DNA from 2 places in the Clostridium sp. MB05 genome. Region 1 is predicted to be linked to the other one. Evidence: riboswitches for the same ligand, from Rfam matches in the RefSeq annotation. Region 1 holds a riboswitch; the other holds the start of a gene.
What was found. A riboswitch is a leader RNA that binds a small molecule or an ion and turns the genes downstream of it on or off. The one in region 1 is predicted to bind thiamine pyrophosphate.

Region 1 (4,202 bases):
GTTCCATCATATTACTTTAGAACAGATTATAGAGGAAGATTTACTAATGGTTCAGGCTGTGGTAATGAAATAGCAACAGAAAGGCCTATGGTTAGAAAGTTTATTATAGATTCTATAACTCATTGGATAAAGGATTACCATATTGATGGTTTAAGATTTGATCTTATGGAATTAATAGATATAGATACTATGAAAGAAATAACTAGCTTAATAAAGAAAATTGACGACAATATATTAATTTATGGAGAGCCTTGGAAAGGAGGAGAATCGTCACTACTAAATGGAACCTACAAGGGAAGGCAAAGAGGTGAAGATTTTTCCGTATTTAATGACACCTTTAGAGATTTTATAAGGGGAAATAATAGTCCATCAAATGGATTTTCAAATGGAAATCAACATAATGGACCTACTGCATGGAATATAATAGAGGGTTTAAAAGGCTCTATAAATACATTAACATTTAATCCTAAGGAAACTATAAATTATGTAGATGCTCATGATAACTACACTCTCTGGGATCAAATAGAGAAAAGCTTAAAACCTAATATTAAAGAAGATGAATATAGAAAAATATTAGAAAATAATGTTTTAGATAATCATTTAGTAAGAAGAAATATTTTATCCCTTTCAATAATATTAACATCACAAGGAATACCATTTATTCAAGGTGGAGCAGAAATATTAAGAACAAAAAATGGAGACCACAATAGTTATAAAAGTCCAGATAATATAAATGCAATTTTTTGGAGGGATAAAGCAAAATATATAGATGTATTTAATTATGTAAAGGGATTAATAAATATCAGAAAAAACTATAGGGAATTTAGACTAGATAGTAGAGATGACATAAATAACAACATTGAGATTAGTTTTTTAAATGGAGATGAAAATGCTGGAGTAATAAAGTGGCATTTTAGAAACCTATACAATATTGAAAAAAATTTAAATGATTTAATTGTAATTTATAATGGAACATCTATAGATGATTATAATGTAAATCAACATATTCCTGAATCAAAATCTGGTGAGTGGAATATTATAGCAGACCATAGTTATGCAGGGATAGAAACTATAAAAACTATTAAATATGGTTTTATTCCCCAATTAAAATCTTATTCAATTATGATTATATATTCATAAGAATTATTAAAATAAGAGGCTAGTTAAATCTAAAATGAATCCTACATGAAGGATTTTAACTTTAACGTAGCCTCTTAATTTTTGTAGTATATATGTTCTAATTAATATTCTACATTATCTATATTTAAATTGAAATCAATAGTTAAAATTCAAAAAGCAAGTTTAATAGTAAATTAGAATCATATATAATAAAACTTTTAATATCCAGAGCTTAAAATAGCTGCAATAATTATTGATCCAAATATGATCCAGAATACTATTCCAATAGCAATCATAATAAGAGTTGCTTGGAAATAAGTTTTCTTACTTTTATTCACATTTGATCCAAAAGCCCAAACAAACATTAAAACTATGTTTGCAATTGGAATTAACATTAAAAGAAGTGTAATTATCCAATCTTTCAATGTCATTGGTTGAGAATACTTGTCGTAGTTAATATCATTATTTGTGTTGTTAGTTAAATTATTATCCATTATTTTCACTCCCCTAAAACTTAAAGTTATTATTTCTTAAATATTATACTATAAAATTTAAGAAATAATAACTCTAAGTGAAAAAAATGTAAAATTATAAAATTAATGAGATAGGCGTTTACTTCCTTCTATAATTCTATTTATAGGTAATAATCCTATAATAACTAAAACTACAATAAGATTTCCTCCAACAACAGCACCATTAACTACAAGAGAATATAAAGCTGGAGACCATCCTTCAGGTGCAAATTGTCCAAAGAATATAAACCCTGATATAAAGTGAAATATAAATTTAATAAACATACCGAAAAATGTTCCTAAAAGTTTTTTATCTTTAAAATACCCAGCTAGTCCAACTGCCATAAAAGGAAGAGGATAGTCAAATAAAACTTGAATTGGATGAAGTATATAAGGGCTGATAATTAAATATATTATCCCAAATAAAAATCCAGTAAGCATACCTATTTCAGGACCGTAAATAAAAGCAATAAGTAGTATTGGTACCATACTACCTAAATTTATACTACCAGCACCATTAGGTAAATCTACTATCTTTACAAGGTGAAGGATCGTAGCTAAGGCTAAAGCAATACCAATTCTAGCCATAATCTTTGAATCAAGCTTTATTTTTTTAAATCTAATAAAAGTAAGTATTAAAATAATAACTCCTAAAAGAGTAGCTAAAGAAAGCGGGCTTTTTAATATTTCACTAAAGCTTTCTCTTAATGTGTTAATAAAATTTTCCATTAAAAATACCTCCTAAAAATATGCTAGGAGGTACGTTTATAGCTTTATAATAATTTAATTCCATAAAAATACATTGTGACTTTCCTACGCTGGTATTATCCAGATCAGGTAAAGAGGGTTAATGAAAAATCATCTCTCAGCCTAAAGGCACCCCTAGCACTTCTTTTATTTAATTTATAAGTAAAGTTTACATAAGAATGAAATAAAAGTCAATAATTTTTAATATAGTATTTTATATAGAGAAATAAGAAGGTATCAGTTTGAAATTGATTGGAATAATTTACTATTTATTTGGTTTATAAAAAAATGTATGATAATAATTAGAGTTACCAATAATTTATTTACAATGCTGAACATAATTTTAATACTAATTTACAAAAGACTTTTTGATATACGGGGGGGAAAAATGATAAAAAACAAAAAGATAAATTTAATTATAGCATCGTTAGTACTAATTTTTATTGTTATAGGATTTAGTGCTTTTTATGTGAACAAGGTAAAAAAAGATAGAGTATTAGATGCAAAAATAGAAGAAGTATATGAAGAAGCAGATAATATTAAAATTTTAAATATGAATAATGATGAAGAAGAGCTTTATAGTAAATTAAAAGAAGACTTTAACAAAGCTATAAGCAGTAAAAAACTAAATGAAGCAAATGAAGTTTTAGATAAGTTAAAGGACTTAAAATCTTCGGTTGAGAAGAGAATTCAAGATGAAGCAAAAATAGAAGAAGAGAAAAAGAAGGAAGAAGAAAAACAGGAAAAAGAAAATGAAATAGCATTACCTGAAGAAGCTAAGAAAAAAGAAGAGGCTTCAAAGGTTGAGAATAATACTTCAAATTCAAATACTCAATCTATAGCTCCGTCTAATAATGAGCCTAAGATTGCCAATACATCAGTTGCTAAGAATTCTAATCAAATAATTTCAGTTGTGAGTACAGGCGGTAGTACAGCTGAGTTAGTTCTATGGCAAAAAGATAGCAATGGAAAATGGTATGAATATGATAGTATGTTTGCAAGATTAGGTGAAAATGGAATGAAAAATGCAAGTGAAGTTTATGAAATGGATTTATGTACTCCTACAGGTGTATATAGTTTAACAGAAGCTTTTGGAGCAGCACAAAATCCAGGAAGTGGAGTTCCATATAGAGTATTAGATGGTTCAGAATATTGGGTAGATGATGTTAATTCACCTTATTACAATACAATGCAGTTTGGAGAACCAAATGGTAGATGGAATTCAGCAGAGCATTTAATAGATCATAGCAATTCATATAAATACTCTTTAGTAATTGATTATAATAGATGGCCAGTTGTTCCAGGGAAAAGCTCTGCAATATTTTTACATGTAGATGTTGGGGTTCCAACTTGGGGATGTGTAGCTGTTGAACAAAGCAAGATGAAAGAAATTTTACAATGGATAAATCCAGGTTCGAACCCTAAAATAGCTCTTGCCTTAAGTTATGGTGAACTTTATAGCTATTAACAAATAATTAATATATTATTTAAAAGAAAAGTTATACATTAATAAATTTATTAGTGTATAGCTTTTTTTATTAATAAGTTGTAGGCTAAGTAAAAATTATTTATAATTATTTTATGATATATGAAAAATATGGAACAAATTTAAACTTTATAAATAAAAGGAAAAAAAATTTAAAATTAATATACCTATAATTTGATAAACACTTATAAAGGGGAGGTAATATTATGAAAAAAGATTTATTATTTAGTCAATTTCCTTATATTGAAAGTGAAGAAATTATATTAAGTAAAATAGAAGAAGTTAATTTAGAGGATTTATATGAAATTTGTGCAAATGAAAATTTATATAAATATAAA
Region 2 (4,202 bases), 1.4 Mb from region 1:
CATGGTCAGGAAAATATTCTGAAATAAAGGATAGCTTAATTGAAGTAGGAGTTAATATAATAGATGATACTAAGTTAGAGATTACAAAAGAAAATAGTACTATATATCTTTTAGGATCATCTGATCCATCTTTTCTTACCTCGAATTATACAGATGGGACAGATATAAGTAATATGGAGGAATATTTAAGTAATTGGTCAAATATTGAAGGCTTTAAGATACTACTTTCACATAGACCAGAGCTGTTTGATTTATATTCTAAAAATAATATGAATTTAGTTTTTTCAGGACATGCTCATGGAGGCCAAGTTAGGATTCCATTTGTAGGAGGAATTATAGCTCCAAATCAAGGGTTTTTCCCTAAATATACTAGTGGAAGTTATAATAGTGATAAAACTACAATGTTTGTTAGTAGGGGATTGGGGAATAGTTTATTTCCAGTAAGAATATTTAATCCACCAGAAATTATATCAGTAACATTAAAAGGATATAATTAAGAAATTACTAATATAGAATATAAATTAAAGAGTTAATTATGCTACTTAAATTAGAATTCATGGAGGAATTATGTATATAGATGCACACACTCATTTAGATTTTTTCGGTGAAAATATAGAAAAAGCAATTGAAGATATAAATAAAAATGAAATACTAACTTTAGCAAATAGTATGGATATTAAGAGCTATATAAAAAATAAAGAATACAGTAAAAAGAGTAAATTTATTAATCCATGCTTTGGTATTCATCCCTGGAAAGCAGCAGAATATAAAGGGAATTTAGAAGGTCTTATACCTTATATAGAAGAAAGTGAGTTAATAGGGGAGATAGGTTTAGATTTTTTCTGGGTAGAAGATAAAAGTACTTATGAAGCACAAAGAAAGATTTTTAATTTTATACTAGAAGAAAGTATTAAAAGAAATAAGTTTGTAAGTATCCATACAAAAGGAGCTGAAGAAGAAATTTATAATATTCTTAAAAGGAATAATTATAATAAAGCTATTATACATTGGTATAGTGGTGAAATAAGCACTTTAGAAAAATATATTGAGCTTGGATGCTATTTTACAATAAGTGTAGATATAGGGTATTCAGAAAAAACTAATGAAGTTTTAGATAAAATACCATTAAATAGATTACTTATAGAAACTGATGGTCCAACAGCTTTAGAATGGGTTAATGGAGAATATGGATATCCAAGTGCAATAATAGATGTAGCTAAAAAGGTTTCAAATTATAAGAATATAGAGCTTAATGAATTACTAAAGAATATAGAAGGTAATTATATTAGAATAATTAGTTAGGAGAATTTTAATTTCAATGCCTATAATAAAAATAATCATAGGAGCTTTAGGGATTATAGTTGTATTATTTGGAACTAATAAGGGTGAGGGATGAAAAGCACTTAGAGAATTAAGCAAAGTAAATCGTTGAAACTTAACTTAGAAATGGATTGTGTAATATATAATTATTATACAATTAATAAAATTATTTAGTTGATAAGTATTATTGATTAACTTGACATTTCTAATAAAAATGAATAAAATGGAACTATAAAAAGTAAATAGATATCTGGGGGGGCGGTGAACTGCCTGAGATAAAGTTGATACTATTTTGACCCATGAACCTGATTTGGATAATGCCAACGTAGGGAGATTATTTGTTATTGAATTTTAATATACAAATTGAACTATAATACAGTATTTCTAATCAGAGATACTGTATTTTTTTACTATATGGACATATAAATAAAATCAAATTTGTTTACTTTTAAATATATTTAGAGGAGGAAAAGACTATGTCAGTTTGTAATGTAAGTCTTCAAGTAATACCAACAGTTAGTGAGGACAAGATTTATCCTGTTGTGGACAAGGTTATAGAATATATAGCATCCACTGGAGTTAAGTATGAAGTTGGAGCTATGGAAACTACAATGGAGGGGGAGCTTAGTGAATTATTAGAAATAGTAAAAAGGGCTCAAGAAATTTGTACTGAAGAAGGTGCATCAAGAGTAGTATCTATGGTTAAAATAGATTATAAAAAAGAAGGCGTGACAATGGATGAAAAAATTAAAAAATATAGGTAATAAACTAGCACCTATAGTATTTATTATAATTTTATTAGTTTTATGGCAGCTTATAGTAACTATTGGGGGCATAGAAAAGTATATAATGCCAGCACCAACAGATGTTATGCAAACATTAGTTAAAGATTTTAAAGTTATGATACCTCATACTTTAACTACATTATATGAAGGTATGATAGGATTTTTAATAGCAATAGGATTATCTATAATACTAGCAATAATTATGGATATGATTCCACTAGTAAAAAGAGCTTTATATCCAGTACTAGTTATATCTCAAACTATACCGACAGTTGCTCTTGCGCCATTATTTATAATTTGGTTTGGATTTGGTTCACTTCCAAAGATAATAGTGGTTGTGCTAGTATGCTTTTTCCCAATAGTAATTAGTATAGTTGATGGGTTAGAAGGTGTAGATAAGGATTTAATCAATCATTTTAAATTAATGGGGGCATCTAAGCTTAATGTTTTTATGCATTTAAAGTTACCTTATGGAATGATAAACTTCTTTTCAGGTATGAGAATTGCAGCAACTTATAGTATTATGGGAGCTGTAATTGGAGAATGGCTTGGAGGAGAAAAAGGTCTTGGGGTATATATGACAAGAGCCAGAAGTGCTTATGCATTAGATAAAATGTTTGCATCAATAGTAATAATAGTAGTTATAAGCATGGCAATATTTTTTATAGTTACTTTGATGGAAAGAGTATTTACTCCATGGAATAATAAAAAATTAAAGATAAAGGAATAAAATACAAAATAATAGATTTTGAGGTGAAATAATAATGTTAAAGAAAAAAATTATATCAGTAGTATTAGCATCTGTAACAGCATTCACACTATTAGCTGGATGTAGCAAAAAAGAAGAAGCAAAAACTTCAGAAGGATTACAAAAGGTTACCGTAATATTAGATTGGACACCAAATACAAATCATACAGGATTATATGTAGCTCAGGAAAAAGGGTATTATAAAGATCTTGGATTAGATGTTGAAATAATTCAGCCATCAGAAGGATCATCATTACAACTTCTAGCTGCTGGAAAAGGTGATTTTGCAGTAAGTTATCAAGAGGATTTAACATATGCAAGAACATCAGATAGTCCACTTCCAGTTAAGGCAATAGCAACAATTATACAACATAATACATCAGGCTTTGCTTCACCAAAGGAAAAGGGAATAACAACAGTTAAGGATTTTGAAAATAAAGTTTATGGTGGATGGGGAAGTCCATCAGAGCAGGCTATATTAAAAGCTGTTATGGAGAAAAATGGAGCTGATTTTAGTAAATTAAAAACAGTTGATGTAGGAACAGAAGATTTCTTTATAGCTACTAAAAATAACTTAGATTTTGAGTGGACATTTGAAGGTTGGACTAATACTGAAGCTAAGTTAAGAGGTTTTGATATAAACTATATACCAGTCAAAGATTTAGATCCAGCATTAGATTACTACACACCAATTATTGCAGCTACTGAGGATACTATTAATAATAAAAAGGATTTAGCTAAGAAGTTTATTGAAGCAACAACTAAAGGATATGAGTTTGCTATGAAAAATCCAGAAGAAAGTGCAAAATTATTAGTAAGTAAAGTTCCAGAAATAGGAGAAGAACTTGCAATAGAAAGTCAAAAATATCTTGCAGATAAATATAAAGATGATGCAGCTGTTTGGGGAGAAATGAAAGATAGTGTATGGGATAACTATACTAAATTCTTATTAGATAATAAGCTTATAAATAAAGATATGAAAGCAAGTGAGGCTTATACAAATGAATTCCTATCAAAATAAGATTTTATTAAAAAATATATCTAAATCTTTTGATGAAATGGAGATATTAAAAGATATTAGTATAGAAGTTAATGAAGGTGAACTAGTATCAATTTTAGGTCCATCAGGCAGTGGAAAAAGCACAATATTTAATATATTAACTAATATTATAAAGTGTGATAGTGGTGAATTAAAAATAAATGGCGATTTAAGCTATATGTATCAAAAAGATATGATGGTTCCTTGGAAAAAAGTTATTGATAATATAGGAATTCCACTTGTATTTAAAGGAAATAATAAAAAAGAAGCTAGAGAAAAAGTTAAAAAGCATATAAATGAATTTGGACTT

Region 2: another riboswitch for thiamine pyrophosphate. It lies ahead of ACH36K_RS15600 (MTH1187 family thiamine-binding protein); the one in region 1 lies ahead of thiT (energy-coupled thiamine transporter ThiT).

What each region holds. Positions count from the first base shown of each region.
Region 1 is NZ_CP174370.1:1,938,681-1,942,882, forward strand. It holds gene pulA (type I pullulanase) at 1-1,140, shown strand, start outside; gene ACH36K_RS09010 (hypothetical protein) at 1,338-1,613, opposite strand; gene thiT (energy-coupled thiamine transporter ThiT) at 1,716-2,360, opposite strand; TPP riboswitch at 2,424-2,525, opposite strand; gene ACH36K_RS09020 (L,D-transpeptidase family protein) at 2,767-3,846, shown strand; gene ACH36K_RS09025 (GNAT family N-acetyltransferase) at 4,071-4,202, shown strand, end outside.
Region 2 is NZ_CP174370.1:3,330,410-3,334,611, reverse strand. It holds gene ACH36K_RS15610 (metallophosphoesterase) at 1-497, shown strand, start outside; gene ACH36K_RS15605 (TatD family hydrolase) at 568-1,302, shown strand; TPP riboswitch at 1,562-1,669, shown strand; gene ACH36K_RS15600 (MTH1187 family thiamine-binding protein) at 1,797-2,084, shown strand; gene ACH36K_RS15595 (ABC transporter permease) at 2,059-2,835, shown strand; gene ACH36K_RS15590 (ABC transporter substrate-binding protein) at 2,870-3,874, shown strand; gene ACH36K_RS15585 (ABC transporter ATP-binding protein) at 3,855-4,202, shown strand, end outside.